3 regions of the Stenotrophomonas sp. 59 genome follow, and region 2 is predicted to be linked to each of the others. Evidence: predicted binding sites of a transcription regulator. Region 2 holds the regulator's gene; each other region holds the start of a gene.

Region 1 (10,546 bases), 2.3 Mb from region 2:
CGCTGGTGGTCGGCAACACCGTGCGCCTGGACATCCAGGCCCGCCGCGAGGAGATCGGCGTGCTGCAGCTGCTCGGTGCCAGTGACGGCTTCATCCGCCGCCCGTTCCTGTACCTGGGCGCGTGGTACGGCCTGGGTGCCGGTGCGGTGGCGCTGGCCCTGATCGGCGCCGCCGGTGCCGCGCTGCGCTTGCCGCTGGCTGAACTTTCCCGCAGCTACGGCAGCCCGTTCGTGCTGCACGGCCTGGACCTGCTGCATGGCGGCCTGGTCCTGCTCGGCACACTGCTGCTGGGCTGGCTGGGCGCGTGGCTGGTGACCGGCCACTTCCTGCGCCAGACGCGCCCGACCGACACCTGAGACCGGCATGCAACCGCAAGCGCTGAAGCACCTGGAAGGGCCCGCGACGCGGGTGATGGTGGTCGATGGCTCGAAGCTGGTGCGCAAGCTGATCGCCGATGTCCTGAAGCGCGACCTGCCCGGCGTGGAGGTGATCGGCTGCGACAGCATCGAGGACGCGCAGCAGGCGCTGGCGCAGGGTCCGGTGGACCTGGTGACCACCTCGCTGACCCTGCGCGATGGCGACGGCCTGGCACTGGCGCGGATGGTGCGCGAAGCCGCGGGGCAGGCCTATGTGCCGGTGATCGTGGTGTCCGGCGATGCACAGCAGCACCTGGAGCAGCGTCGCTTCACCGAGTACGTCACCGACTATTTCGACAAATCGCTCGGCCACGAGGCGCTGGCGACCTTCATCCGCGGTTATGTGCAGCCGCAGACCATTCCCGGCGCCACCATCCTCTACATCGAGGACAGCCGCGTGGTGGCCGAGGCCACCAAGCGCATGCTGGAACGCCAGCAGTTGAACGTGCTGCACGTGGTCAGCGCCGAAGAGGCGTTCACCCTGCTCACTGCCGAGTCGCTGGGCCGCAGCCGCCACCGCATCGACCTGGTGCTGACCGACGTCACCCTGAAGGGTGAACTGAGCGGCCGCGACGTGGTGCAGCGCGTGCGCGTGGACTTCGGCTACGGCAAGCGCCGCCTGCCGGTGCTGGTGATGACCGGCGACGGCAACCCGCACAACCAGACCGGGCTGCTGCAGTCCGGTGCCAACGACCTGGTGCTCAAGCCGATCGAAGAACGGCTGCTGGTCACCAAGGTGCTGTTCCAGCTGCGGCTGGCCCGGTTGAACGATGGACCCCTGATTCGATGAAGTGGCGCAATGATTGATGAAGTAGCGGACACCCCGACGATCCAGCTGGAACCGAGCTGGAAGCAGCATGTCGGCGATTACCTGTTGCAGCCGCAGATGCGCGAGTTGTCCAGCTTCCTGCGCCAGCGCAAGGCCGGTGGCGCGGCGGTGTTCCCGCCCGGCCCGCAGATCTTCGCCGCGTTCGATGCCACGCCGTTCGAGCAGGTGAAGGTGGTGATCCTCGGCCAGGACCCGTACCACGGCCGCGGCCAGGCGCATGGCCTGAGTTTCTCGGTGGCGCCGGGCGTACCGGTGCCGCCGTCGCTGCTGAACATCTACAAGGAGATCGAGAGCGATCTCGGCCTCCCGCGCCCGGACCACGGCTGCCTGATTCCGTGGGCACAACGTGGCGTGCTGCTGCTCAATGCCGTGCTGACCGTGGAAGAGGGCAAGGCCGGCGCGCACCAGGGCCGTGGCTGGGAGGGCTTCACCGACCACGTGGTGGACGTGCTCAACCGCGAACGCGAAGGCCTGGTGTTCATGCTCTGGGGTGCCTATGCGCAGCAGAAGGGCAAGGTCATCGATACCCGTCGCCATCGCGTGCTGAAGTCGCCGCACCCGTCGCCGTTGTCGGCACACCGTGGCTTCCTGGGTTGCCGGCATTTCTCGATGGCCAACGAGTACCTGCAGCGCCGCGGCCAGGCCCCGATCGACTGGTCGCTGCCGCCGCGTTCGGCACTCTGAGCGCCGGTGCCGGTCCGGGGCTGAACACCGGGCAACGTTTTCGGCCCTGAATGGGCCTCCTGGCCTACCCGTTCAGCTCCGCTTGACCGGAATCGGCCGGTTTCCGGTGGGTAATTGCTTGAATTCCAAGGGATTGTGAATCCCGAAAAGCGTGCTCGCCACTGTCATCAAATCGCGCTACGGTAGGGCTCTGTTTGGGACCAGTGTTGCATCAATAGGATGCTGGAACTTTTTCCTCCTTTAGCAGTCCAAATCCCGGACTGCTAAGATGGGTGCCTATGAGCCAGAACACCTCTACTGCCCTTGTGGCAAACAATCTCCCGATTCCCAGTGCGCTCGGTTCGCTGGACGCCTACATCGGTGCCGTGCACCAGATCCCGGTGCTGTCGGTCGATGACGAACAGGACCTGGCCCGTCGCTTCCGCGACGGCAACGATCTGGACGCCGCCCGCGAGCTGGTGCATTCGCACCTGCGCTTCGTGGTGCACGTGGCCCGCGGCTACAACGGCTACGGCCTTGCCCTGGGCGACCTGATCCAGGAAGGCAACATCGGCCTGATGAAGGCGGTCAAGCGCTTCGACCCGGAGATGGGCGTGCGCCTGGTCTCCTTCGCCGTGCACTGGATCCGTGCCGAGATGCACGAGTTCATCCTGAAGAACTGGCGCATCGTGAAGGTCGCCACCACCAAGGCGCAGCGCAAGCTGTTCTTCAACCTGCGCAAGTCGAAGACGCGCCTGGGCTGGATGAACGCGGCTGAGGTCAGCGCGGTGGCCAAGGACCTGAACGTGTCCGAGCGCGAGGTCATGGAAATGGAGTCGCGCCTGTCCGGTCGCGATATCGGTTTCGATGCGCCGACCGACGAAGACAACGAACACGCACCGCCGTCGCCGGCCGCGTTCCTGGTCGCCAATGACGAAGATCCGTCGATGGCGTACGAGCGTGCCGACAGCGAAGACAACCAGATGCAGCTGCTGCGCGAAGGCCTGGCTGAGCTGGATGCCCGTTCGCGCGACATCATCCGCCGCCGCTGGCTGGATGCCGACAGCAAGGTGACGCTGCAGGAGCTGGCCGACGAGTACGGCGTGTCGGCCGAGCGCATCCGCCAGGTTGAAGCGAACGCGCTGAAGAAGATGAAGGCGCTGTTCACCGCGTAAGGCGGGATGGCGTTGAAGCAATGAAAAGGCCCGGCATTCCCGGGCCTTTTTTGTTTTTCGCGGCGTTCTCATCCACGCATGGCATGGATCTACTGACGCTGGGTAGATCCACGCCATGCGTGGATGCCCTGATGCCGCGTGGGCCTCACCCTTCGCGTGCGATCGCGCGCCAACCAATGTCGTTGCGGTGGAACTCGTTTGCCCACGTCACCTTGGCTACGCCGGCGTAGGCATTGGCCTGCGCATCACGCACGCTGTCGCCCAGCGCTGCCACGCACAGCACGCGGCCGCCGGCACTGAGCACCTGGCCCTGTGCATCCAATGCCGTACCGGCGTGGAATACCTTGGCAGTGGCCGGCACTTCATCCAGGCCGGAAATCACGTCACCGGTGATCGGCGCTTCCGGGTACGGCTTCGCCGCCAGCACCACGCCCAACGACGGCCGCGGATCCCACTGTGCGTCGATCTGGTCCAGGCGGCCGTCGATGGCCGCTTCCACCAGTTCGACCAGATCCGACTGCAGGCGCAGCATCACCGGCTGGGTTTCTGGATCGCCGAAGCGCACGTTGAACTCGATCACCTTCGGCGCGCCGCTGGCGTCGATCATCAGGCCGGCATAGAGGAAGCCGGTGAACGGGATCCCGTCGGCGATCATGCCCTGCACGGTCGGGTTCACCACGTCGCGCATCACGCGTGCATGCACCTCCGGCGTCACCACCGGGGCCGGTGAATAGGCACCCATGCCGCCGGTGTTCGGGCCGGTGTCGCCGTCGCCGACGCGCTTGTGGTCCTGCGAGGTGGCCATCGGCAGCGCATGCACGCCGTCCACCATCGAAATGAAGCTGGCTTCCTCACCATCGAGGAACTCTTCGATCACCACGCGGGCGCCGGCATCGCCGAAGGCATTGCCCGAGAGCATGTCACGCACCGCGTCCTCGGCTTCGGCCAGGGTCATTGCCACGATCACGCCCTTGCCGGCGGCCAGGCCATCGGCCTTGACCACGATCGGTGCGCCCTTCTCGCGGATGTAGGACAGGGCGGCGTCCACGTCGGTGTGCACGGCGTAGAACGCGGTGGGGATGTTGTGGCGGGCCAGGAAGTCCTTGGCGTAGGCCTTGCTGCCTTCCAGCTGCGCGGCAGCGGCGGTCGGCCCGAAGATGCGCAGGCCGGCGGCGCGGAAGCGGTCGACCACGCCGGCCACCAGCGGTACTTCCGGGCCGACCACGGTCAGCGCCACGCCTTCAGCCTGGGCCAGCGCCAGCAGGCCGTCGATGTCGGTCACCTTCACCGCCACGTTGCGGCACTTGTCTTCGCTGGCGGTGCCGGCGTTGCCGGGTGCCACGATCACTTCGGTGACACGGGAGGACTGGGCCAGCTTCCATGCCAGGGCGTGTTCGCGGCCGCCAGAGCCGATGACAAGTACGTTCATCACGAGATTCCAGATTGCGTGGGAAGGGAAGATCGATATCCCCGGCGGCGGGCGTGTCTCACTCGCAGCCTTCGCGTCGCAGCGATTCGGGGAAGGAATAGGCCCAGGTCTTCGGGTCCAGGGTAAAGCGGTGTTCCTGCCGGACCTGCTTGCCGCCACAGGTGGTGCCGGTTTCCTCGATCAGCAGCGGCCAGATGCGCGCGCTGCGATCGCTGTCGTCGAAGCGCAGTGCGAAATCGATGCTGAAGCGGCGGGTACGGCAGTCCTCGACGGTCTCCGGGTCGCTGCTGGCCCCCAGGTTGTCGCACTCGTACTGGGCATCATTGTCGATATGGCTGCGGACGCTGCCGCTGGCCACCAGGCCGTTCGGACCTGGCAGGATCAGCGACTGCGAGAGCAGCGAGAAGCCCTGCCCGAACCAGCCGTCCTCGACGCGGAAGCCATGGAAGTCGCTACCGGCGCGGATGACGCTGACCGTGCCGGGCTGGCCACCGCTGCCGAAGCGTTCGCCGGTCAGCTCGCTGGTCACGTCGAAGCCATCGCCCTTCGGACGCAGCACGAAGAAGTCGATCGTGCCTGCGTCGATGTGCGCGCCTTCGGACAAAGCACCGCAGACCGCCAGCAACTGCTGCCAGCTGTCACCGCTCACCACCGGTTGCTCGGCGCAGACGTGCCAGTCCATTGGGCGGGTTTCGCCGTCGTCGTTCCAGCTGCCGTGCCATTCACCGGAGAGCCTGGCGTTCTTGCCGTAGCGCTGGACCAGGAAGGCCTGCAGTCGTGCGGTGCGGCTCACGTGCGCCGTCGGCTCGGAAGGGGCCGACGTGGCGGCCTGTTGCGACGACGCAGGCACCGGGGCGGCCGCAGGCTTGCAGCCGGCCAGCACGGCCGCGCCCGCGAGGGCGAGCATGGCCAGCGATTTCATCGAAACTGTGGACATCCGTGTCGCTCCAGGATCAATGACGGAAGTGGCGCACGCCGGTGAACACCATGGCCAGGCCATGTTCGTCGGCGGCGGCGATCACTTCGGCATCGCGCATCGAGCCGCCCGGCTGGATGACCGCCTTGATGCCGGCGGCCGCTGCGGCATCGATGCCATCGCGGAACGGGAAGAACGCATCGGAGGCCATCACCGAACCCTCGACTACCAGGTTTGCATCGGCCGCCTTGATGCCGGCGATGCGCGCGGAATAGACGCGGCTCATCTGCCCGGCGCCCACGCCAATCGTGCGGTTGTCCTTGGCGTACACAATCGCGTTGGACTTCACGAACTTGGCCACCTTCCAGGCGAACAGCAGGTCGGTGAACTGTTTGTCGGTCGGCGCCAGCTTGCTGACCACCTTCAGTTCGTCGCGGGTCATGCCGCGGTTGTCCGACGACTGCAGCAGCAGGCCCGAGCCGACGCGCTTGCTGTCGAAGTTGTTCAGGCCGTCGCCGTGCGGGATGCGCAGCACGCGCACGTTGGCCTTCTTCTGTGCGTATTCCAGCGCGGCCGGCTCGTAGTCCGGGGCGATCAGCACTTCGACGAACTGGCGGTCCAGGATCACCTTGGCAGTGGCGGCGTCCAGCGGTTTGTTGAAGGCGATGATGCCGCCGAAGGCGCTGGTCGGGTCGGTGGCGTAGGCCAGCTCGTAGGCATCGCCGTTGCCGGCACCGACGGCCACGCCGCACGGGTTGGCGTGCTTGACGATCACGCAGGCCGGCGCATCGAACTGGCGCACGCATTCCCACGCCGCATCGGCGTCGGCCAGGTTGTTGTAGCTCAGTTCCTTGCCCTGCAGCTGCTGGAAGGTGGCCAGCGTGCCCGGCACCGGGTACAGGTCGCGGTAGAAGGCGCCGCTCTGGTGCGGGTTCTCGCCGTAGCGCAGGTCCATCACCTTCACGAAGGTGGAGTTCATCTGCGCCGGGTACTCGGCGCGGGCCGGCACGGCGGCGTCGGTGGCGGTGACCGCCGACAGGTAGTTGCTGATCGCCGCATCGTACTGGGCAACGCGGTTGAACGCGGCCACCGAGAACGCGAAGCGGGTGGCAGCCGTCAGCTGGCCGTCGTTGGCGTCCAGCGAGGCGAGCAGCTCGGCGTACTGCGACGGATCGGTGGCCACCGCCACGCGGGCGAAGTTCTTGGCTGCCGAACGCAGCATGGCCGGGCCGCCGATGTCGATGTTCTCGACCGCGTCGGCCAGGGTGCAGTCGGCCTTGGCGGTAACCGATTCGAACGGGTACAGGTTCAGCACCAGCAGGTCGATGGCACCGATGCCGTGCTCTGCCATCACTGCGTCATCCAGGCCGGAGCGGCCCAGCAGGCCGCCGTGCACCATCGGGTGCAGGGTCTTGACCCGGCCGTCCATCATTTCCGGGAAGCCGGTGACGTCGGCCACGTCCTTCACGGCCAGGCCCGCATCGCGGATCGCCTTGGCAGTGCCGCCGGTGGACAGCAGCTCCACGCCGCGTGCCGCCAGCGCAGTGGCCAGCTCGACCAGACCGGTCTTGTCGGAAACGGAGAGGAGGGCCCGGCGGACGGGCAACAGATCAGCAGTCATGGGACAGAATCGGCAGCGGAGCGGGGCCGATATTGTAGGCGGTGGGGGCCGGTGGCGGGTGCCGGAAGGGGTAATTTGCCGCAGCAATCGGCCCAGGACCGGGTTGGGCACATTGATCCGGCCCGATCAGGGGGCTGGGCCACGGACCGGCGCCGGGTTGTCGGAATCAGCCGACGATGGGGTAGGCTGTGCCCGCACTGCCAAGGATCAGCGGGTACGGATCATGTCGATCTATGCATTGAAAGGACGTTTCCAGGACCTGTTGCGTCCGGCCGTGCGCGGGCTCTACCGCCTCGGCATCACCGCCAATACGGTGACCGTGGCCGCTGCCGTGGTCTCGCTGCTGGTGGCCGCGGCCGTGTGGTGCTGCGCGCCTGCCCAGCCTCTGCTGTACCTGCTGCTGCCGTTGTGGATGCTGCTGCGCATGGCGCTCAACGCCGTGGACGGCATGCTGGCGCGCGAATTCGGCCAGCAATCGCGGCTGGGCGCCTATCTGAACGAATTGTGCGATGTGATCGCTGATGCAGCGCTGTACCTGAGCCTGCTCAGCGTCCCCGCCGTGCGCCCGGAGGCACTGTGGCTGCTGGCCTGGACCGCGGCGCTGAGCGAATACGCCGGCGTGCTGGGGCTGATGGTCGGGGCCAGCCGTCGCTATGACGGCCCCATGGGGAAGAGCGACCGCGCCTTCCTGATCGGCGTGCTGGGCCTGCTGCTGGCGTTCGGCTGGGGTGGTGCGATGACGGTCAGCGGCGTGGCCGCAGCCATGGCAGTGCTGTGCATGCTGACGATGATCAATCGCGTACGGCGCGGGCTGCGGGAAGCGGCGGTTTCGCCGAATTAATCAAGCAGATACAAAAAGACAATCAGGAGATTGCATGCGTCAGGCGCAGGAACGGGAATTCCACAGCTTCGACCAGGTACCGCTGTTTTACCGGTACTGGCCGGGCACCACCGCAGCCCCGGCCAGCAAGGCCATCGTGCTGCTGCACCGCGGCCACGAGCACTCCGGCCGCGTCACTCACCTGGTCGACGAGCTGGACCTGCCCGACACCGCCTTCTTCGCCTGGGATGCGCGCGGCAATGGCCGCTCGCCGGGTGCACGTGGCGATGCACCGGGCTTCCCGGCGCTGGTGCGTGACCTGGACAGCTTCATTGCCCACATCGGCGCCGAGCACGGTATCGCGGTGGAAGACATCGTGGTGATCGCGCAGAGCGTGGGCGCCGTGGTTGCTGCTACGTGGGTGCACGATTACGCACCGCGCCTGCGTGCGCTGGTGATGGCCTCGCCGGCGTTCAAGGTGAAGCTGTACGTGCCGTTCGCACGTGCGGGGCTGACCCTGATGCAGAAGCTGCGCGGAAACTTCTTCGTCAACAGCTACGTCAAGCCGCAGTGGCTGACCCATGACCCGGCGCGGGTGGAAAGCTACCGCACCGACCCGCTGATCACCCGCCCGATCTCGGTGCGCGTACTGCTGGGCCTGTACGAAGCGGCTGACCGCATCGTGGCCGATGCGCAGGCGATCAGCGTGCCGGTGCAGCTGCTGGTGTCCGGCTCGGACTTCGTCGTGCACCGTGGCCCGCAGGACCGCTTCTACGAGCGCCTGTCCAGCCCGATCAAGGAGCGCGTGCACCTGCCAGGCTTCTTCCACGACACGCTGGGCGAGCGTGATCGCGCGCCGGCACTGGCGCGCATCCGCAGTTTCATCCAGGCACGTTTCGCCGAGCCGCTGCGCGAGCTGTCGCGACGCGATGCGCATCGGCATGGGCCGACGTTTGAAGAGTCTGAAATCCTGGCCTGGCCGCCGGAGCGCAACAGCCTGGCCGACCTGCGCTGGCGCGTGGTGCGTGGCGGCCTGCGCTTCGGCGGCACGCTGTCCGAAGGCATCGCGCTGGGCCTGCAGACCGGTTTTGATTCCGGCAGCACGCTCGACTACATCTATCGCGACGAAGCGCGCGGCAAGGGGCCGTTCGGCCGCATGGTCGACCGCAATTATCTGGACGCGATCGGCTGGCGCGGCATCCGCATCCGTGGCCAGCACCTGCAGGAACTGCTGCGCGACGCTGCCCAGCGCCTGCGCGGGCAGGGCACGCCGGTGCGTGTGCTGGACGTGGCCGCCGGCCATGGCCGGTATGTGCTGGAAGCGCTGGGCCAGGGAGAACAGCGCGCCGACCGCATCGTGCTGCGTGATTTCAGCGATCTGAACGTGACCCAGGGCCAAGCATTGATCGAGCGCCTCGGTGCGGCCGACATCGCCCGCTTCGAGCAGGGCGATGCGTTCGATCCGGCGCAACTGGCCAAGGTCGATCCAGCACCGACACTGGCGGTGGTGTCGGGCCTGTACGAACTGTTCCCCGACAACGACGCCGTGCTGCGCTCGCTGCAGGGCATTGCCGCAACGGTGCCGGTGGGAGGCTACCTGGCCTACACCGGTCAGCCGTGGCACCCGCAGCTGGAATTCATCGCGCGCGCGCTGACCAGCCACCGCGGTGGCGCAGCGTGGGTGATGCGCCGCCGTACCCAGCAGGAGATGGATGAGCTGGTGCGCCTGGCTGGTTTCGCGAAGGTGGCGCAGCGCATCGACGAATTCGGCATCTTCACCGTGTCGCTGGCACGCCGGACCGCGTGATGGTGACGCTGGCCGCAACACCGCTGGCCACAACAGGGCGCCCCTGGCGGCGCGCCCTGTTGTGGCTGGCCCTGCTGGGTCCGTTCTTCTTCGCCAGCTACGGCTTCGCCAACTGGATGGCTGGACGCCATGCCGAACTGCCGGTGATGGCGTTCGCCTGGGAGACGCGCATTCCGTTCGTGCCGTGGACGATCGTGCCGTACTGGTCGATCGACCTGTTCTATGCGGTCTCCTTCTTCCTGTGCCGGCAACGGTTGGAACTGGACCGGCATGCGCTGCGGCTGTTCAGTGCGCAGCTGATCGCGGTGACCTGCTTCCTGCTGTGGCCGCTGCGCTTCAGCTTCGAGCGGCCGGAGATCGGCGGCGTGTTCGGTTGGCTGTTCGATGTGCTGCTGGGCTTCGACAAGCCGTTCAACCAGGCGCCGTCGCTGCACATCGTGCTGCTGATCGTGCTGTGGGTGAAGTTCGCGCAGTACCTGCACGGCGTGTGGCGTTGGGTGCTGCATGTGTGGGCGCTGCTGATCGGTGTCTCGGTACTGACGACGTTCCAGCACCATTTCATCGACATCCCGACCGGGCTGCTGGCCGGCTGGTTGTGCGTGTGGCTGTGGCCGGAGCAGGGCACGCCACCGCTGCGCGCCTGGCGCACTGCGCGTGATGCCAGACGTTGGCGATTGGCTGCGCTGTACCTGCTGGGGGCCGCTGCATTGCTGGTGCCGGTGGTGCTTCTGCGTGGCGCGGCGTTGTGGCTGCTGTGGCCGGTGGTGTCGCTGCTGCTGGTGGCGCTTGCCTATGCCGGGCTGGGTACGGCGGTGTTCCAGAAACGCGCCGATGGTCGCTTGACGATGGCCGCACGCTGGCTGCTGGCAC
Region 2 (10,546 bases):
CGGGGCGGTGTGGGCGGTCAGGACACGCCGTAAACCCATCCATGGGGGCTCGATGGCGCCATCCATGGCGCCAACGGTCCTGCCCACCCACACCGCCCCGCCTTCGACAGTTGGCCGGCGGCCAGTAGATCCACGCCATGCGTGGATGAAATCTGTCAGATATCGATACACAAAAATGGGGTCGGATCCGTTTTCCGAAGGAAAACAGATCCGACCCCGCGAGTTGTCCCAACAGATCGCGGAAAACCGTCGAAGGCGGGGTGGGTCCGGTTGCGGGGGCGTGAGCCGCATGGATGCGGCGACCGAGCCTTATCTGATCGGAATCTGGCAGCGTAGGTGCCGAGAGCCGGCGTGGGCCGCCGTACAAGCCTGGATCTCGACGATCGCCATGTAGCTTGGCGCCCACGCCGGAATCTCCCTTGATCCGCCCGAACAGTTGCTGGAGCTGACACTCGCAGTGATAAGACTGGGCAAGCGGGGGAGCTCTCGACCCTTCCAGACTATACGGAGTCCGGTAATGAACGGGATCGGGATTGATGTCAGCAAGCGCCAACTGGATGTCGGCACGACGGACGGAGAGACCCTGCAGGTCTGGAATAGCCGCTCCGGCTTTTCTGAGTTGGATGATTGGCTGAAGAAGCGTCCGGTCAGCCAGATCGTGCTGGAAGCCACCGGCGGCTACGAGCGGCCGGTGCTGGATTTTCTGCACGCAGCGGGCCATCCGGTGGTCCGCGCCAATGCCCTGCGGGCCCGCAGGCTGGCCCAGGGGATGGGCCAGATGGCCAAGACCGACCGGTTGGATGCCTATGCATTGGCGCAGATGGCAGCCTTGGTGAAACTGCCCGCCTACCAACCGCTGGAGCCTTGGCAGCAGAAAATGCGGGAATTCGTGCGGGCACGTCGACAGGCGATGCACGCGCTGACCATCGCGCGGCAGCAGCAGGAAATGGTCGGTGATCGTGAATTGCGCCGGCTACTGCAGGCCAACATCACCCGCTTGCAGACGCTGGTTGAACGTCTGGGAAAGCAAATTGCCGAGCAGGTTGCCCATCAGCCTCAACTGGCTGTCCTGAAGTCGATGAAAGGCGTTGGCTCTGGCCTGCAGGCGGTATTGGCAAGCTATCCTCCCGAGTTGGGGAAGATCAGCGGCAAGGCCATCGCCAGCCTGGTCGGTGTAGCACCCATGTCCCACGACAGCGGGACCATGCGCGGCAAACGAAGCATCCACGGTGGCAGGGCCGAGATCCGCCAAGTGCTTTACATGGCCGCCATGTCGGCCATGCGGCATGAACCTCGACTGCGCGATTTCTACCAGTCGCTGCGGGCTCGCGGCAAGGAAGGAAAAGTGGCCATCGTGGCGGTAATGCGCAAGATGCTGGTGATTCTCAACGCCCGCGTACGCGACGCCCGAAGCGGACCGGTCCCTGCCTAAGGACAGTTGCGGCGTTCCCCCAGAGACTGCCGGCCAGCGGCCGGCACTACCGTGCCTGTCTGCCGGAGAGGGCCAGGCCTCCCCGGCAACACAGTTGCTACAAGGACGTACTTGCGGCGTCCCCGCAATCCGACACCGCCCCGCCTACCCACAGGAAACCCGCTTTTGACGTTGACGTTGATTCAGCAGGTGCAGGGCTGCAAGCCCTGCAAACCCAGCCTCCCTCAGTGAACTGCAGGCCGCGACGGCGGCAGCCACGCCGCCACGATGCCCAGCAACGGCAGGAACGCGGTCAGGTGGTACACGTACTCGATGCTGGTCTTGTCCGCCAGCAGGCCGAGCACGGCAGCACCCAGGCCGCCCATACCGAAGGCGAATCCGAAGAACAGGCCGGAGACCATGCCGATGCGGTGCGGCATCATTTCCTGTGCGTACACCACGATCGCCGAGAACGCCGAGGACAGCACGAAACCGATCAGCACCGCCAGCACCGTGGTCCAGAACAGATCCGCATGCGGCAGCATCAGCGCGAACGGCGCCACGCCCAGGATCGAGGTCCAGATGATCGGCTTACGGCCAATGCGATCACCCAGCGGACCACCCAGGAAGCCGCCAGCGGCCGACGCCACCAGGAACGCGAACAGGTGCAGCTGCGCCTGTGCAACCGGAATGCCGAAGTGGTGGATCAGGTAGAAGGTGAAGTAGCTGCCGATGCTGGCCATGTAGAAGTACTTGCTGAAGATCAGCACCAGCAGGATCGCCAGCACCTTGGCCACGGTGCGCGGCGGATGGCGTGGAGCCATCGAGGCGGTGCTGGCCGTGCGCGGGGTGCCCAGGTGCAGCGCGTACCAGCGGCCGACATAGGTCAGCAGCGCAATGCCGATCAGCGCGGCGCCGGCAAACCACGATGCTGCGTGCTGGCCATACGGCACGATCACCGCGGCGGCGATCAACGGGCCAAGCGCAGTGCCGAAATTGCCGCCGACCTGGAACACCGACTGCGCGAAACCGTGCCGGCCGCCCGAGGCCAGCCGGGCGATGCGCGAAGCTTCCGGATGAAAGATCGCCGAACCGATGCCGACCATCGCCGCGGCCATCAGCACCACCGCGTAGTTCGGTGCGAAGCCGAGCAGCAGCATGCCGCACAGGGTCGAGGCCATGCCGATCGGCAGCGAGTACGGCGCCGGGCGACGGTCGGTGGCCGCACCAATCAGCGGCTGGAAGATCGAAGCGGTGAGCTGGTAGGTCAGCGTGATCAGGCCGATCTGGGTGAAGCTCAGGTTGAAGCCGCCCTTGATCACCGGATAGATCGCCAGGATCAGCGACTGCATCATGTCGTTGACGACATGCGAGGTGGAAATGGCGGCCAGCACGCCGGGAGCCACCGGGCGTGAGGGTGTTGCGGGGGAAGCCAAGGCGGACATGGACGCAGTCAGGTTGGGGGCGAGCCACGCATGCTACGGTTGCGCCCTCTTCCCTTCTGCCGCGTTCGGGTCATGCCCTATCGCAAAAAGGACATTGCCAGCGATGTCGATCCGGCCGCACCGTGGCGGGAGGTGCCGCTGCATCGCCCTGTCACCTACCGGGTTACCCAATACCCGGCCGGCACCCATATCGCCGGGCACAAGCACCAGCGCCACCAGCTGGTCTACGCCATCTCCGGGCTGATGGTGGTGCGCTCGGAAGTGGGTCGCTGGGTCGTGCCCTCGACCCGCGCGATCTGGATGCCGGCGGGCATGGTGCACGCGGTGGACTGCATCGCCGCCGTGCACATGCGCAGCCTGTACATCGATCCATCGTTCGCCCCGCAGTTGCCAGCCGAACCGTTCGCGGTACAGGTGGCACCGCTGCTGCGCGAACTGCTGCAGGCAGCCACCCTAATCAAGGGCGAGCACATCGAAGACAGCCGCGATGGCCGCGTGGTGCGCCTGCTGCTGGACGAACTGCATCGCATGGACGTGCTGCCGCTGCACCTGCCCGCCCCGACCGACCCGCGCCTGCGGCGGATCTGCCAGCACCTGCAGAAGCATCCGGGTGACGACGCCACGTTGCAGGACTGGGCGCAGGCGCTGGAGGTGGACGTGAAAACCATCCAGCGGCATTTCGCCGGCGAACTGGGCATGACCTTCGGGCAGTGGCGGCAGCAGGCACGGCTGCTGGCCGCATTGGAGCGGCTGGCGGTCGGCGACAAGGTCATCGATGTTGCGCTGGCGATGGGGTATGACAGCCCGAGTGCGTTCACCAGCATGTTCAAACGGCAGCTGGGGCAGACGCCGGCGGCGTTTTTCCGGTGAGCATTTCCCGGTAGCGCCGGGCCATGCCCGGCGGAATGCAGCCGCGCCCGCATACGAAAACGCCGGGCATGGCCCGGCGCTACCGTTCAACGCTTGCGTTGAAAACTCAGGACGTCATCCGGTCCCAGAAGCCCTTCACGCCATCCATGAAGGTGGCCGACTTCGGCGAATGCTTGCGCGCTTCCTCGCCGACGAAGGTGGCTTCGAACTGCTCCAGCAGCTTGCGCTGGTCGTTGGTGAGGTTGACCGGGGTCTCCACCACCACGCGGCAGTACAGGTCGCCTTCGCTGCGGCTGCGCACCGAACGCACGCCCTTGCCCCGCAGGCGGAACAGCTTGCCGGTCTGGGTCTCGGCCGGGATACGGATCTCCGCTTCGCCGCCCAGGGTGGCCACGCGCACGGTGTCGCCGAGTGCTGCCTGCGAGATGCGGATCGGCACTTCGCAGTGCAGGTCGTCGCCATCGCGCTGGAAGATGGCATGCTCGCGCACGCGCACTTCCACGTACAGGTCACCCGGCGGCGTACCGGCCGGGCCGGCCTCGCCCTCGCCCTGCAGGCGGATGCGGTCGCCGGTATCGACGCCGGCCGGCACCTTCACCGACAGCACCTTGTCTTCCTCGACACGGCCGTTGCCATGGCAGGTCTTGCAGGGCTTGGCGATGATCTGGCCACGGCCGCCGCAGTTGTGGCAGGCCTGCTGCATGGCGAAGATGCCGCGCTGGATGCGCACCTGGCCACGGCCATGGCAGACGTTGCAGGTCTCGACCTTGCCGTCTTCCGAGCCACTGCCATCGCAGTCGCCGCACTCGGCCAGGGTCGGAATCTCGATGCGGCGCTCGACGCCGCGCACGGCCTCTTCCAGGTCCAGCTCCATCACGTAGCCGATATCGGCACCGCGACGGGCCTGGCGCGGACCACCGCCGCCGCCACCAAAGATGTTGCCGAAGATATCGCCAAAGATATCGTTCATGTCCGGGCCGCCCGGACCGCCGCCACCGCCCATGCCGTGCTCGAACGCGGCGTGGCCGTGGCTGTCGTACATGCGGCGCTTGTTGCCGTCGGACAGTACTTCGTAGGCTTCCTTGCACTCCTTGAAGGAGGCTTCGGCCGCCGCATCACCCGGGTTGCGGTCCGGGTGGAACTTCATCGCACAGCGACGGTACGCCTTCTTCAGCTCGTCGTCGGTGGCGGTGCGGGCAACGCCCAGCACTTCGTAGTAATCGCGCTTGCTCATATCGTGAATCTGGTTCCGGAAAGTCGGGATTCGTCAAAGCGGAAGAGCGGAACCAGGTCCGCTCTTGCGTCGGGCGCCCCGACACGCCGGTGGGCGGTCAGGACCCTGATGCGACAACGGGACGCTGGTGGCCAGCGTCCCGTGTCGGTCCGGATCAGGACTTCTTGTCGTCCTTGACTTCGGTGAACTCGGCGTCGACCACGTCATCCTGCGCCTTGCCTGCGTTGCCGGCGTCGGCACCCGGGGCAGCACCGCCCTGGTCGGCCGAAGCAGCGGCGAACAGCGACTGGCCCGCTTCTTCCAGCACCTTCGACTTGGCTTCGATCTGTGCCTTGTCGTCACCCTTCATCGCGGTTTCCAGGTCGGCCAGCGCCGCCTCGACCTTGCCGATGACATCGCCGCCGACCTTGCTGCCGTGCTCGGTGATGGCGCTGCGGGTGCCATGGATCAGGGCGTCGGCCTGGTTGCGGGCCTGCACCAGCTCCTGGAACTTCTTGTCTTCCTCGCGGTTGGCTTCCGCGTCGGCGACCATGCGCGCGATCTCTTCCTCGGACAGGCCCGAACCGGCCTTGATCTCGACCTTCTGTTCCTTGTTGGTCTTCTTGTCCTTGGCCGACACGTGCAGGATGCCGTTGGCGTCGATGTCGAAGGACACTTCCACCTGCGGCAGGCCACGCGGGGCCGGCTCGATGCCGGACAGGTCGAACTTGGCCAGCGACTTGTTGAAGCGGGCCTGTTCGCGCTCACCCTGCAGCACGTGCACGGTCACGGCCGACTGGTTGTCCTCGGCGGTGGAGAACACCTGCGAGGCCTTGGTCGGGATGGTGGTGTTCTTCTCGATGATCTTGGTGAACACGCCACCCATGGTCTCGATGCCCAGCGACAGCGGGGTCACGTCCAGCAGCAGCACGTCCTTGACGTCGCCACCCAGCACGCCACCCTGGATCGCCGCACCCAGTGCCACGGCTTCGTCCGGGTTGACGTCCTTGCGCGGTTCCTTGCCGAAGAACTCGGTCACCGCCTGCTGCACCTTCGGCATGCGGGTCTGGCCACCGACCAGGATCACTTCGCTGATGTCGCTCGAGCGCAGGCCGGCATCGTTCAGGGCGACGCGGCACGGCTCGATCGACTTCTTGATCAGGTCTTCCACCAGCGCTTCCAGCTTGGCGCGGGTCAGCTTGATGTTCAGGTGCTTCGGACCCGACGCGTCTGCGGTGACGTACGGCAGGTTCACTTCGGTCTGCTGGGCGCTGGACAGCTCGATCTTGGCGCGCTCGGCAGCGTCCTTCAGGCGCTGCAGGGCCAGCGGATCCTTGCGCAGGTCGATGCCCTGGTCCTTGTTGAACTCTTCAACCAGGTACTCGATGACGCGGTTGTCGAAGTCTTCGCCGCCCAGGAAGGTGTCGCCGTTGGTGGCCAGCACTTCGAACTGCTTCTCGCCGTCGACGTTGGCGATCTCGATCACCGAGACGTCGAAGGTGCCGCCGCCCAGGTCGTACACCACGATCTTGCGATCCTTGTTGTCGCCCTTGTCCAGGCCATAGGCCAGCGCGGCCGCGGTCGGCTCGTTGATGATGCGCTTGACGTCCAGGCCGGCGATGCGGCCGGCGTCCTTGGTCGCCTGGCGCTGGCTGTCGTTGAAGTAGGCCGGCACGGTGATGACCGCTTCGGTGACCTTCTCACCGAGGAAGTCCTCGGCGGTCTTCTTCATCTTTTCCAGCACCTTGGCCGAGATTTCCTGCGGGGCCATCTTCTTGCCGTCGCTGGTGGCCACCCAGGCATCGCCATTGTCATGGGCGAGGATGCTGTAGGGGACGTGCGCGATGTCCTTCTGCACTTCGGCGTCGGTGAACTTGCGGCCGATCAGGCGCTTCACCGCGTAGAAGGTGTTCTTCGGGTTGGTCACGGCCTGGCGCTTGGCCGAGGCGCCGACCAGGACTTCGCCGTCCTTGGTGTAGGCGACGATCGACGGGGTGGTGCGATCGCCTTCCGAATTCTCGATGACGCGGGCCTTGCCGCCGTCCATGATCGCCACGCACGAGTTGGTGGTGCCGAGGTCGATACCAATGATCTTGCCCATGGGGGAGACTCCTGAGGATGCTTGTTGGGGTCAGTCCGGCCGTTCGGCCGGTGGATGAATACGATGTGGGGGAGGCTCGTGGAACATTCAAGCCATCTCCCGAACGCTGTGTTCAGCGCCTGGAAAACCTTCGCCGGTCATAGCCCGACGATGCCGATCGGGGCCAGGTAGCGCCGGGCCATGCCCGGCGGCCTTGCCCCACGTGGCAATCAGTCGGCGGCCACCACCACCAGCGCCGGCCGCAGCAGGCGCTCGTTGAGCAGGTAGCCCTTCTGGAACACGGTCACCACGCTGCCCGGGGCAGCACCCGGGGTCGGCACCTGGCTGATGGCCTGGTGGTGTTCCGGGTTGAACGGCTGGCCGATCGGGTCCAGCAGCACCAGGCCGTTGTCGGCGGCGACTTTCAGCAGCTGCTTGTAGGTCAGCTCCAGGCCCTCGCGCAGCGGGTGCGGGTCGTCGCCGGCGGCCTTCAGGCCGGCATCCAGGCTGTCGAACACCGGCAGCAGCTCGCCCAGCAGCTTCTCGTTGGCGAACTTGCGGGCCTGCTCGATGTCACGGGCCACGCGCTTGCGCTGGTTCTCCAGGTCGGCGCGCTCACGCAGCGCATCGGCCTTGATCTGCTCGACTTCGGCGCGCAGGCGCTCCACTTCGTCGTTGACGCCGGCGGCGGCAGCCGCATCAGCGGCACTCTGCTGGGATTCGATATCTGGATGTTCGTGGTTCATGTCTGGGTCCCTGGCGGTCAATCTCCGCCTCCACCCACCCTAGTGTGGGCGGGATGCTGCGTTTCAAGCGTCGGATGTTCCCGGCGTGCGGCCGGCCGGCGAAAAGGCCGCGCCGAGCACATCGGCGGTGGCCTGGACCAGCGGGATCACACGGTCGTAGGCCATCCGCTTGGGGCCGATCACGCCCAGCACGCCCAGCACCTGGCCGTTGGCGGTGTACGGGGCGGTGACCAGCGAGACGCCCTGCAGCGGCATCATCCCGGTCTCCTCGCCGATGAAGATGCGCACGCCGGGCGCCTGGATGGTCCGCTCCAGCAGCTGCAGTATCTCGCGCTTGCTGGAGAACAGCTCGAACAGCTCGCGCAGGCGCTCCAGGTCGGACAGGTCCTGCACCCCCATCAGGCGGGTCTGGCCCGCCACCAGCATGTCGTCGGCAGCCGGCTGCAGGGCCTGCTCGGCCAGCTCGATGCTGTGCGCCAGCAGCTGCTCCAGCTCCGAGCGGGCGTCACGCAGTTCCAGCAGCAGGCGGGTGCGGATCTCGGCCATCGGCAGGCCGGCGAAATGGGCATTGAGGTAGTTGGCCACCTGCTCCAGCTGGCCCGGTGCGAACTCCTGCCGGGTCTCGATGACCCGGTTCTGCACCTCGTTGTCGGCGAACACCAGGATCGCCAGCACCCGTCGCCCGTCCAGCGCCACGAAATCGATCTGGCGGAAGGCGAACTGCTCGCGCCGCGGCGCGCTGACCACGCCGACGAAGTGGCTCATCGCCGACAGCAGCTCCGAGGCGCTGCCGAGCAGGGCCTGGGTGCTGCCGCCGCCAGCCAGCTCCTGGCGCAACCGGGCCAGCTCGCCCTCGCCCGGCGGCTGCATCTGCAGCAGGCTGTCGACGAACACCCGGTAGCCATGCGCGGTCGGAACGCGCCCGGCCGAGGTATGCGGCGAGGCCAGCAGGCCCAGGTCCTCAAGGTCGCCGAGGATGTTGCGGATGGTGGCCGGGCTGACCTCCAGGCCGGCCACGCGCGCCAGCGTCTGCGAGCCGACCGGCTCACCGTCCTGGATGTAACGCGCGATCAGCGTGCGCAGCAGATGGCGCGCACGCGGGGCAAGCTGGTCGGGAGAACCGTGCATGGAATCAACCTGTGAGACACGGACACTAGATAATGGCGGCGCATCACCTTGGCAAGTCATTGGACCTCCCTCGCCCGCGTGCTAGCGTTGCGCGGCTGCTGATACCCCCTTACCCATGCTCAGACATCTTTCGATCAAGGATTTCGCCGTCGTCCGCGCCACCGAACTGGAGTTCGGGCCAGGCATGACCGTGGTTTCAGGCGAGACCGGCGCCGGCAAGTCGCTGATGGTCGACGCGCTGGGCTTCCTGTCCGGCCTGCGCGCCGACAGCGGCGTGGTCCGCCATGGCGCCGCCCGCGCCGAGCTTTCGGCCGAGTTCGCGCTGGAGCAGCTGCAGGCCGCGCGCCAGTGGCTGGCCGACAACGAGCTGGACGATGAGGAACAGTGCCAGCTGCGCCGGGTGATCCGCGCCGATGGCGGTTCGCGGGCCTGGATCAATGGCCGCCCGGTGACCCTGGCGCAGCTGGGCGACCTGGCCTCGCTGCTGGTGGAGATCCACGGGCAGCACGAACAGCAGGCCCTGCTGACGCGCCCGTCGCAGCTGGCCTTGCTCGATGCCTATGCACGCAACGAAAACGAACGCCGCCAGGTGCGCCGCGCCGCCGCGGCCTGGCAGGCACTGGTCGATGAATCGCTGGCGCTGTCGCAACAGGGCGACGTCAGTGACCGGATCGGCTTCCTGGAGCACCAGCTGCGCGAGCTCGACCGTGAAGACCTGGAGCCGGAGTCGATTGCCGCACTCGGCGCCAGCCACCGCCGCCAGGCCCACGCCAGCGCCCTGCTGAGCGCCTGCCAGGCGGCCAGCAACCAGCTCAACGGCGACGACGGCAGTTCCGCACTGGACCTGCTGCAGCAGGTGCGCCACGAGCTGTCACGCCTGATCGAACACGACCCGCGCCTGGGCGAGGTGGATGGCCTGATCGAGAATGCCTCGATCCAGCTGCACGAAGCCCTGTCGCTGCTGGACCGGGTGCATGACGACCTCGACGCCGACCCGGAGCAGTTCGAAGAGAACGAGCGCCGTCTCGGTCGCCTGCACGACCTGGCCCGCAAGCACCGCGTGCCGATGGATGAGCTGGGCGCGCAGCGCGAGCGCATGCATGCCGAAGTGGAACAGCTGCGCGGTGCCGACGAGCGCCTGCAGCGCCTGGCCGGCGAGATCGACAAGGCCGCTGCCGCCTGGCGCGTGCAGGCCGAGGTGCTCACCGCCAGCCGCCGCAATGCCGCCGCCGAGCTGTCGGCTACCACCACCGGCATCATCGCCGAGCTCGGCATGGGCGGTGGCCAGTTCCTGATCGAGCTGGAGCCGCAGGACGCCGGCAAGCCCGATCCGCAGGGTGCCGAGCGCGTGGAATTCCTGGTCGCGGCCAATGCCGGCCAACCGCCGCGCGCCCTGCGCAAGGTCGCCTCGGGCGGTGAACTGTCACGTATCTCGCTGGCCATCGAAGTCGCCGCGCTGGACCTGGATGCGGTGCCGACCATGGTGTTCGACGAGGTCGACTCCGGCATCGGTGGCGCTGTGGCCGACATCGTCGGCCAGAAGCTGCGCGCGCTCGGCGAGAAGCGCCAGGTGCTGTGCGTGACCCACCTGCCGCAGGTTGCCTCCAAGGGCCACGCGCATTACCGGGTCAGCAAGGCGCCGGTGGAAGGCAT
Region 3 (10,546 bases), 2.3 Mb from region 2:
CCGGCGTGCCGCGCGTTGTGGCGGGGCGCGACATGCAGGATGTCGCCCGCCTGCCACTGCACCTCGGCCGGTGCCGCAAGACGGATGCGCCAGATCGCACCGCCGATGCTGCCTGGATTGAGGCGGTCGCGGGCGAGCAGGCGCCACTCGTGCATCTGCGTGGCGGCCGGCAGCACGCTGTCATCGGTGGCGATGCCGGTCAGCGCGCCCAGCTGTTGCTGCCACTGGCGCAGCGCCGGTACCGCAGCGGCATCGACATCGATGCGCCCGAACAGCGCACGTGCACCGTTGCCCAGCAGCCAGCCATCGAATTGGCGGCCAAAGCCGCAGTAATGCGGGTACTGGCGGTCACCCAGGGCGAGCAGGCCGAACTGCAGGCCCGACAGATCGGGCGCTTGTGCCAGCAGCCGTCGCGCAGCGCCCCGCGCCGCATCCGGAGGTTCGCCATCGCCAAAGGTGCTCAGCACGAACAAGGCCTGCGCAGTGCGCGCGAGCTGCGTGGCATCGACCCGGGCCAATGGCAGTACCTGCACAGCATGGCCAGCGGCCTGCAGTTGCGCGGCAGCACGCCAGGCCAGTTGTTCGCCCAGCCCGCTCTGGCTGGCATGCACGACCAGCCAAGGTGCGCGGCCATCATCGGCGGCGGCAACCGGAAGCGACTGGCGCAGCCCGCGCGCGGCGCGCTGGCTGCGGCGACGGTCCAGGTACAGCATCCAGCCGGTGATGAAGAACAGGCTCATGCCCAGGCTGCTGAGCATCACCACCACGCGCCCGGGTATGCCGAAGTAGCTGCCCGAGTGCAACGCGAACACGCTGGTGGCCAGCTGGCCGCCGGTGCCCTGGCGCGCGTAGAGGCGCGAATCGAGGATTGCCCCGCTGGCCGGATCCAGTTGCAGCAGATCATGTGCACGGTCATGGTGGCCGCCGCGCTGAGACGGATCACCGGCCATCACCCGCACGTTGAGTACCTGGCCGGGCTTTTCCGGCAGGCGCAGGTCGATGAAACCGGTGCGCACGCCGGGCAACGCATACAAGGTGGTTTCCACGCGGCGCAGGTCCAGCGTCGTGTCGGTGGCGACCTTGTGCTTGGCCGCCGGCGCGACGCCCAGCAGGGTGTTGGCGGCGCTGCGGTACCAGTCGAACGACCACCACAGGCCGGTCAGCGCACTCATCAGGTAGATCAACAGCACCCAGGTGCCAACCACCGAGTGAAGGCTCCACAGGAACCCGCGGCCGCTGCGCTTCCACTCCACCGCCAACCAGCTGCGCCAGTGCCACCAGCGCCGCGGCCAGCGCAGATAGAGGCCGGACAGGGTGAAGAACAGCAGGGCGATGGCACAGCTGCCGGTGATCCATTTGCCGCGCTCGCCCGCAGCGAGGTGGCGATGCAGGTCTTCGACGAAATCGAAGAAGGCCTGCCCGCGCAGCGCGCTGAAGCGTTCGCCGCTGTACGGGTCGAAGTACACCCAGTGCTCTTTGCCGCCGGCGAACCGTGCGACTGACGGTCGCTGTCCGGTGGCATCGATGCGCAGGCGTTGCAGTGGTCGCTCGCTGCCGGCCTGCAGCAGCGGCACCAGTTCAGTGAGCGCCAGCGGATGCTGGCCTTCGGAGTGGTGTTCGGCGATTTCGGCGAAGCCGGGGTTGGCGGCACGCAGCAGTTCGTCCTCGAAGGACAGCACGGCGCCGCTGAGGCCCATCACGGCCAGGACGGCACCGGCAGTGATGCCCAGCAGCCAGTGCAGTTGGAACAGGACGTTCTTGAACATCGGAGGAGGAGGGCCCGGAAGGCTGCCGCCCGCATCCTGCGCAACAGCAAATGAGAATTAGTCGCGGAATTCTCCGGGGCGCCCTGCCTGCGGTCAAGCAGGGGGTATCGGCCGGGCGGCGCCCGGCACCCGCTTCAGGCTAGGGCAACAGCAACAGCAACAGCAACAGCGTGCATTCCGTGGGATGGCAGGGTGGGTCCGATGGCGGGGGACGCCGTAAACCCGTCCTTGGGGGCTTGGCCGCGGCATCCATGCCGCGGACACCCCCGCCACCGGACCCACCCCGCCTTCGACAGATCTCCGCGATCTGTAGATCCACGCCATGCGTGGATGCTCTTCGTTCAATTGTCGGAATATTCGATTTCGATGGAGATCCATCCACGCATGGCGTGGATCTACCGTGTCGACCAAGGTCGACATCTACCAACAGCCATCGGAATCTGTCAGAGGTGGGGCGGTGTCGGAGTGCGGGGTGTCAGCCGCATGGATGCGGCTGCCAAGCTTACGGGGACGTACTTGCAGCGTCCCCGCACTCCGACATCGCCCCGCCATCCCACGGAAAGCCCGCTGTAGCTGTTGCTTCGGCTGTTGCTCTGGCCTGAAGCGGGTGCAGGGCTGCAAGCCCTGCAAAAAACACCCTCACTTCACCCAGCGTTCGATCTCGCCGTGGGCGAACGGCCCCAGCTTCGCCTTGACCATCCGCCCCTGCGCATCGAACAGCACGCTGTAGGGCAGCAGGCCCTGCGCGTTGCCCAGCTGCACGCTCGCGTCGCGCGGGCCCGGTGTCTCGATCACGATCGGGTAATCCACCGGCACCTGCTGCAGGAAACGGCGGACGTCTTCCGGGGTATCCAGTGCCAGACCCAGCACCTGCACACCGTCCTCGCCCTGGACATGCGCGAAACGCGCCAGTTCGGGCATTTCTTCCACGCAGGGTGCGCACCAGCTGGCCCAGACATTGACCAGCAGCGGGCGGCCGGCGAAGCGCCGGCGCAGGTCCAGCGGTTGGCCTTCAAGATCGGGCAGCGACAACGCGGGCAGGCGGTCGCCCACCTGCAGGACCGGCGCCGCAGCTGCAACGGCAGGCGCCGCCGGCACGGCCCCAGGCGTCACCGGCGCCGGTGCCAATCGATGGCCGGCCCACAGGCCAAGGCCGGCGGCCAGCACCGCTGTCCACAGCAGCGCTGGCCGTTGCCACTTCATCGTGCGGTGCGCAGCAGCGCTTCCTCGACCACGGCCTGGGTCAGCAGCGTCGGCAGCACGGTCGGCGGTGCACCGGGGCCGTACACCACGTACAGCGGCACGCCGACGGCTTTGTGTTCTTCCAGGAACGTGGTGATCTGCGGATCGACGTTGGTGTAGTCACCGCGCATGTACACCGCGTTGGTGCGCTTGAGCAGGTCCTTGAACTCCGGGCGTGACAGCACCGCGCGTTCGTTGGCCTTGCAGCTCACGCACCAGTCGGCGGTCATGTTGACGAACACCACGCGGTTGTCGGCGCGCAGGCGGTCCAGCAGCTGCGGCGAGTATTCCACCACGTTGTCGCTGGCCGCCTGTGCGGCGCGTGCCGGCGGTGCCAGCTGGGTCACGCCCCAGGCCGGTACCAATGCACCGATCGCCAGCAGCACGCCGAGCAGGGTCACTGCACGCGAGCCGGTCCAGCGGTTGCGCTCGAACAGCCACAGGCCGAAGGCGAACAGCAGCAGGCCACCCAGCACCAGCGCCATGCCGTCCACGCCACGCTGCTTGCCCAGCACCCACAGCAGCCACAGCGCGGTGGCATACATCGGGAAGGCCAGCACGTGCTTGAGCGTTTCCATCCACGGGCCCGGCTTGGGCAGGCGGCGCGCCAGCGCCGGCACGAAGCCGATCAGCAGGAACGGTAGCGCCAGGCCCAGGCCGAGGAACAGGAAGACGGTCATCGCTTTCAGCGGCGGGGCAATGAAGGCGTAGGCAATCGCGCCACCCATGAACGGGCCGACGCAGGCACTGCCGACCACGCAGGCCAGCGCACCGGTGAAGAAGTCACCGGCCGGGCCGCTGCGGCTGGCCAGAGACTGGCCAAGGTTGCCGATGCCACCGCCGAGGGTGAACACACCGGACAGGCTCAGCCCCACCGCGAACATGATGTAGGCCAGTGCCGCCACCACGCCCGGATGCTGCAGCTGGAAGCCGATGCCGACGGCGTTGCCGATCGCGCGCAGACCGACCATCAAGGCGCCGATCACCGCGAAGGCGACCAGCACGCCCAGCGTGTACCAGAGCGCGTGGCTGCGCGCGCGCTGCGGGCTCTCGCCGCTCTGCGCCAGGCTCAGCACCTTCAGCGACAGGATCGGCAGCACGCACGGCATCAGGTTCAATACCAGGCCACCGGCCAAGGCCAACAACAGCACCCAGACGAACGAGCGGTCCGGGTTCGGCGTGGTTGCCGGCGGGCGCGTACGCAGTGCGTTGTCACCCTGCGCATCGGCGGCGAACTCATTGCCGGAGGCAACGTCACCCGCAGTGGTTGCCGCCGCATCGGTGTTGGGCACGGTCGGCAGCAGGCGCAGCGGTGCACCGTTGGCGGCTTCGCGCGGTGCACCGGCCAGCGGGCTGATCACCTCGCTGCGCGGGGGCGCCTGGTCGGCGCTGGCGCTGACCTTGCCGGCCGGGATCGACAGCTTCACCCGGCGGGTCATCGGCGGGTAGCAGATGCCATCGGTCTGGCAGCCCTGGAAGGTCACCACCAGGGTGCCGTCAACCGCGTCGGCAACGGAGCGGCGCAGCGGCAGCGGTACTTCCACCTGGTTGAAGTAGACCGATACATCGCCGAAGTGTTCATCACGATGCGACTGCGCAGCCGGCCAGCGCGGCGTGCCGGCCTGCACGCCGGTGCTGCCTTCCAGCTTCAGCGAGGTGCGGTCGCGATACAGGTAGTAGCCCGGGGCCGGGCTGAAGCGCAGCAGCAGGGTGTTGCCGTCGCTGGCGATGGCATCGAAGCCGAACGCCTGCTCGGACGGAAGCGGCAGCGCCTGGCTGTTGCTGGCGGCACCCGGCAGGCGCAGCCCGCCGCTGTTGCCGGCACCTGCCAGCGGATTGTTGAACGGGCTGGCGGCACCGGCACGCGCGGCAGGGGCCGCGGCCTGTGCGCCGGCACCGGGCAGGGTGACCTGCACCACGCGCTTCTGCGGCGGGTAGCAGACACCGGCGTCGGCGCAGCCCTGGTAGCGTACTTCCAGGCTGATGGTGCCGGCGGCGTCGGTCGGCGTGCCGGGCAGGGTGGCCTGCAGGCGTTCGCGATAGGTTTCGACTTCGCCGAAGAAATCGTCGTGGTGCTTGTCGCCCTTGGGCATCTGCAGCGCGCCGGCATTGAACGCCGGATCGGCCTTGACGCTGGTGCGGTGGCGATACAGGTAGTAGCCGGGGGCGATCTTGAACTGCAGTTGCACCTGGCCGCGCTCGGGGGCGGTGGCGGTCAGCGCGAACGCCTGGTCCACCGGCAGCAGGTCCTTCTCATCCAGCGCGAACGCTGGCAGCGAGAGCCACAACAGGGCGCACAGGGCGGCGCCACGCGCAAACAGAGTCTTCAATCAGTGTCCTCCCGGGTCTGTGCCCGGATCCAATCCAGATACGCCGGCAGGCCGGCCCGGGTTTCGACCGCGATGCACTCCGGGAGTTCATACGGATGCAGTTCGACGATCCGGGCAATCGCGTCATCGACGCGGCTTGCGGTGGTCTTCACCAGCAGCTGCAGCTCGGCGTCGGTGGTCACCTCGCCCTGCCAGCGGTAGGTCGACTGTGCGCCATCGAGGCGGGTCACGCACGCGGCCAGGCGCTCGCCGACCAGCGCGTGCGCGACGCGCTCGGCACTGGCCCGGTCCGGGCAGGTGGTCAACAGCAGCAGGACGGGATCGACGGTCGACATGGCCGTCGAGTATAGGGCCGCCGCCGGGTCAGGGCCCGGCGGCGGCAGTGGACCGCTGCGTTGCGCGGTCAGTTGGCCAGCTGGCAGGTCGCCGGCTTGGCCGAGGTGAACAGGCCCGGGGTCGCCCACTCGGGGTGGTCGATGAACGGGTTGCGGTTGCCCTGGAAGCTGTAGATCACGTCATTGCGCGCACGTTCGGCATCATCCGGCGGGTCGGACAGGTGCCAGTCGATCAGCGTGGACAGCAGGCCCATGTAGGCCGGCGAACTGCTGGTCTTGACGATCTTGCTGCGGTCGTCGGTCAGCTCCAGGTCCGGCTCGGACTGGCCGGTGGCCGCATCCTTGCCGCCCTCGTAGCGGATGGCCATGTACATCACCGCACGCGCCATGTCGCCCTTGCGCTTGCCCCACACCTCGAACGTGCCGGTGTTGCCGTCCGGCGTGCGCACCCAGTTGGAATTGCCCGGATAGCCACCGCTGCCGCCGCCCTGGCCGTTGTTGGCCTCGGTGGCGCGCTCGCCGCAGTTGGCGTCGCACTTGGCGAACGGCTTGTTGCCACGGTCGGCGTTCCACTGTGCATCGGTCAGGTACAGCATGTGGGTGTCGGTGTACGGCGCGTACGGCAGGCCCTTGTCACCGGTGGTGCTGGCAAAGCCCAGCGAGTTCGGCCAGGTATGTTCGCGGTTGTACTTCAGGCCACTGCCGCTGCCGGCGCGATCGGTCACCTTGGCGTAGCTGCGGTTGCGATACGCGTCGAGGATGCGGTTCGGGTTGTTCGGGTCCTCGTCGGCGATCTCCAGGATGGTCCAGGTGCTGGTGCCCGAGCCGCTGTACGGGTAGGCGGTGTGGCCCTTGATGGTGGCGTGCAGCGAGCAGCGCAGCTGGCTCGGGCTGGAGGTGTTCACCTTGGAGTAGTAGCCGGCCGGCACGCCCGGGTTGCCCGGGTCCGGATTGCCGCCGGTGCTGGCCACGGTGAACGCGATGCGGCTGTCGGCCGCCGGATGCGCGCCCTGCAGGTCGGTGATGCGCGCGGCGCGGATGTCGAAGCGGCAGGCTTCACCGGCCACCAGGGCAGTGTTGGTGGACAGTTTCACGCTGCGGCCGCTGGCCGGGAAGGTCAGCGGCACGCTGCCGGAGGTGCCGCAGCTCAGCGCGAAGGCGCCACTGGCCAGGTTCACCGTCTCGCTGAACACCACTTCCAGATCGGCCGCGGCCGGGAAGGTGCTGCTGCCCTGTGCCGGGGTGGTGGTGGACACCGACGGCGGCGTGTTCGGGCCCGGGGTGCCGCCGCCGCTGAAGGTCTGGCCGTTGTTGCAGCTGCCGAAGGTCTGCCTGGCCGACTCGGCCCAGGTGAAGTGCGCGTACTGGCTGCCGCTGCCGGTCAGCTGCAGCGAGGTGCCCGGGGCCGTGCTGTTGGTCTCGGCCACCGGAATGTTCTGGCTGGTCATGCCGGCGGCAGGGCCACCGGAGGCGGTGATGGCGCCCTCGTAGCTGAGGAACTGGACCACCTTGCCGCTGGCATCGACCAGGGCGATGCCATCGTTCGGGCCGTTCTGGATGCCGTTGGTCGGGTAGTTGACCACGGCGATGGTCGCGCTGCCGCAGCCTGCGGCGGTGCCGGCCGGGACCGGGTTGTTGGCGTAGACCGCGGCAGCCGAAGGATTGCTGCCGTTGTAGAGGTAAAGCCGATAGCCGGACAGGTCCTCTCCGGCGGTGGCTACGACCTCGATCGCTTCGCCGACGTCACCGGCGGCGGTGCTGTCGTCGTAGTGCAGTTCGTTGATGAAGACCTCGGCCTGGGCCGGCGCGGCGGCCAGCGCCAGCAGGCAGGCGGCGGCAAGCGGGGACAGCAATCGCATCGACAACTCCTTGTGATTGGGAATGCGCGGCCGAGCCTAAGGCCGATCCAGTGACACTTTGTCGTAAATGAACGTCAGATATCTGACAGTGCGACGCGGATCACCAAAAGTCGAGGGCGCTGAGAAGCGAATGGATGCGTTTCACCGGGCTGAACGTCTTCATGCAGGGGCGCGCTGTGCGGGCCTGGCCGCGCCGAAATTTTTTCCGGGGACGGCCTTGAAAGGCCCGGGGGCAGCTCCATCTCTGTCCTGCTCCCGATTCGTCGGGCTTTTTCGCGAGCAATGCTGGCAGTCACCTGGGGTGAGTGCTAACATCGCCAGACTTTTTCAGACCAATCAATAACTTAAGAGGTCTCTCATGAGCATCAAGCCGCTGCACGACCGCGTTGTGGTCAAGCCGATCGAAGCCGACGAAATCTCCGCCGGTGGCATCGTCATTCCGGATTCGGCCAAGGAAAAGTCCACCAAGGGTGAAGTCGTGGCCGTCGGCCCGGGCAAGCCGCTGGACAACGGCAACGTGCGCGCGCCGTCGCTGAAGGTTGGCGACAAGGTCATCTACGGCCAGTACGCCGGCAGCTCGTACAAGAGCGAAGGCGTCGAGTACAAGGTCCTGCGCGAAGACGACGTGCTCGCCATCATCGGCTGAGCCCCGGCGCGACCTGCTTCATCCCCTGATTCCAAACACCCAGCCGCCGGGCATGGCCCGGCGCTACCAATGAGGTAACTGCAATGGCTGCCAAGGATATTCGTTTCGGTGAAGACGCCCGTTCGCGCATGGTGCGCGGCGTCAACGTTCTCGCCAATGCCGTCAAGGCCACCCTGGGCCCGAAGGGCCGCAACGTCGTGCTGGAAAAGAGCTTCGGCGCCCCGACCATCACCAAGGACGGCGTCTCCGTCGCCAAGGAAATCGAACTGGCTGACAAGTTCGAGAACATGGGCGCGCAGATGGTGAAGGAAGTCGCTTCGCGCACCAACGACGACGCTGGCGACGGCACCACCACCGCCACCGTGCTGGCCCAGGCCCTGATCCGCGAAGGCGCCAAGGCTGTTGCCGCCGGCATGAACCCGATGGACCTCAAGCGCGGTATCGACAAGGCCGTCGTGGCCGCTGTTGCCGAGCTGAAGAGCATCTCCAAGCCGACCGCCGACGACAAGGCGATTGCCCAGGTCGGTACCATCTCGGCCAACTCGGACGAGTCGATCGGCCAGATCATCGCCGACGCGATGAAGGAAGTCGGCAAGGAAGGCGTGATCACCGTTGAGGAAGGCTCGGGCCTGGACAACGAGCTGGACGTGGTCAAGGGCATGCAGTTCGACCGCGGCTACCTGTCCCCGTACTTCATCAACAACCAGCAGTCGCAGACCGCTGACCTGGATGACCCGTTCATCCTGCTGCACGACAAGAAGATCTCCAACGTCCGTGACCTGCTGCCGGTGCTGGAAGGCGTCGCCAAGGCCGGCAAGCCGCTGCTGATCGTTGCCGAAGAAGTCGAAGGCGAAGCGCTGGCCACCCTGGTGGTCAACACCATCCGTGGCATCGTCAAGGTCGTGGCCGTCAAGGCACCGGGCTTCGGCGACCGTCGCAAGGCGATGCTGGAAGACATGGCCGTGCTGACCGGCGGCACCGTGATCTCCGAAGAAGTTGGCCTGTCGCTGGAAAAGGCCACCATCAAGGACCTGGGCCGCGCCAAGAAGGTGCAGGTTTCCAAGGAAAACACCACCATCATCGATGGCGTGGGTGACAAGGTCGCCGTCGACGCACGCGTCGGCCAGATCAAGACCCAGATCCAGGACACCTCCTCCGATTACGACCGCGAGAAGCTGCAGGAACGCGTGGCCAAGCTGGCCGGCGGCGTTGCCGTGATCAAGGTCGGTGCCTCGACCGAAATCGAAATGAAGGAAAAGAAGGATCGCGTCGACGACGCCCTGCACGCGACCCGTGCAGCCGTTGAAGAAGGCGTGGTCCCGGGCGGCGGCGTTGCCCTGGTCCGTGCGGTCACCGCGCTGGCCGGCCTGAAGGGTGCCAACGAAGACCAGAACCACGGCATCCAGATCGCCCTGCGCGCGATGGAAGCTCCGCTGCGCGAAATCGTTGCCAACGCCGGTGAAGAGCCGTCGGTCATCATCAACAAGGTCAAGGAAGGCACTGGCAGCTTCGGCTACAACGCCGCCACCGGCGAGTTCGGCGACATGCTGCAGTTCGGCATCCTGGACCCGACCAAGGTGACCCGTTCGGCGCTGCAGAACGCTGCTTCGATCGCTGGCCTGATGATCACCACCGAAGCCATGGTTGCCGAAGCTCCGAAGAAGGACGAGCCGGCCATGGGTGGCGCCGGTGGCATGGGCGGCATGGGTGGCATGGGCGGCATGGACTTCTAAGGTCCACGCCCGCGTCGGACGTTGCCGGCCCTGGCCGGCGCGTCTCCCCGATGCAAAGGAAAACCCCGCCGCGAGGCGGGGTTTTTTGTTGCACGGTTGCCGCCATGGCGCCGCGTCGCTACGCTCGGCGACCATGCCTACCTCGTTCATCGTCGTCGACGACTTCCTCTCTCCGGCCGATGCGCACGGCCTGCGCCAGGCCGGCCTGGGCCTGACCTACCCGGCGCAGGAGGGCGCGTTCCCCGGCCGTAATTCGCTCGAACGGCTGGAGCTGGACGGCCTGTCCGAGGCCGCATCGCGGCTGGTCAACGAGCCGCTGCGGCCGGTCAATCCGCTGCAGTCGCACGGCAAGTTCCGGCTGACCCTGGCCAGCGATGTCGGTCGCGCCAAGGTGCACACCGATCATTCGCACTGGTCCGGCATCCTCTACCTCAGCGCTCCGGAGCACTGCGAAGGCGGCACCGAATTCTTCCGCCATCGCCGCACCAACACCGAGCGCATGGCGCTGAACGCCCACGAGCTGGCCGCGCTGGGCTACGCCAATGGCGGCGACATGCATCGCGACATCATCGAGCGCGACAGTATTGACGACAGCCAGTGGGAGATGACCATGCGCATCCCGATGCGTTTCAACC

The links. Region 2 encodes HrcA, which represses chaperone genes, less so after heat shock. Its sites were predicted from a motif close to TTNGCACTCNNNNNNNNNGAGTGCNAA; they were not measured.
Region 1: a site for HrcA is predicted at 2,170-2,196, ahead of rpoH (RNA polymerase sigma factor RpoH). Genes of this name have one in related genera too.
Region 3: a site for HrcA is predicted at 7,818-7,844, ahead of QP552_RS18695 (co-chaperone GroES). Genes of this name have one in related genera too.

Annotation. Positions count from the first base shown of each region.
Region 1 covers NZ_CP127408.1:4,110,035-4,120,580, reverse strand. The annotation lists gene ftsX (permease-like cell division protein FtsX) at 1-356, shown strand, start outside; gene QP552_RS18910 (response regulator) at 364-1,206, shown strand; gene ung (uracil-DNA glycosylase) at 1,216-1,929, shown strand; gene rpoH (RNA polymerase sigma factor RpoH) at 2,208-3,083, shown strand; gene purD (phosphoribosylamine--glycine ligase) at 3,229-4,512, opposite strand; gene QP552_RS18890 (hypothetical protein) at 4,571-5,449, opposite strand; gene purH (bifunctional phosphoribosylaminoimidazolecarboxamide formyltransferase/IMP cyclohydrolase) at 5,466-7,049, opposite strand; gene QP552_RS18880 (CDP-alcohol phosphatidyltransferase family protein) at 7,273-7,890, shown strand; gene QP552_RS18875 (bifunctional alpha/beta hydrolase/class I SAM-dependent methyltransferase) at 7,925-9,676, shown strand; gene QP552_RS18870 (phosphatase PAP2/dual specificity phosphatase family protein) at 9,700-10,546, shown strand, end outside.
Region 2 covers NZ_CP127408.1:1,800,619-1,811,164, reverse strand. The annotation lists gene QP552_RS08440 (IS110 family transposase) at 518-1,432, shown strand; gene QP552_RS08435 (MFS transporter) at 1,657-2,856, opposite strand; gene QP552_RS08430 (helix-turn-helix transcriptional regulator) at 2,929-3,726, shown strand; gene dnaJ (molecular chaperone DnaJ) at 3,833-4,960, opposite strand; gene dnaK (molecular chaperone DnaK) at 5,115-7,040, opposite strand; gene grpE (nucleotide exchange factor GrpE) at 7,250-7,765, opposite strand; gene hrcA (heat-inducible transcriptional repressor HrcA) at 7,829-8,893, opposite strand; gene recN (DNA repair protein RecN) at 9,009-10,546, shown strand, end outside.
Region 3 covers NZ_CP127408.1:4,072,578-4,083,123, reverse strand. The annotation lists gene QP552_RS18720 (sulfite reductase flavoprotein subunit alpha) at 1-1,766, opposite strand, end outside; gene QP552_RS18715 (TlpA disulfide reductase family protein) at 2,406-2,969, opposite strand; gene QP552_RS18710 (protein-disulfide reductase DsbD) at 2,966-5,338, opposite strand; gene cutA (divalent-cation tolerance protein CutA) at 5,335-5,673, opposite strand; gene QP552_RS18700 (endonuclease) at 5,742-7,532, opposite strand; gene QP552_RS18695 (co-chaperone GroES) at 7,891-8,178, shown strand; gene groL (chaperonin GroEL) at 8,262-9,911, shown strand; gene QP552_RS18685 (DUF6445 family protein) at 10,045-10,546, shown strand, end outside.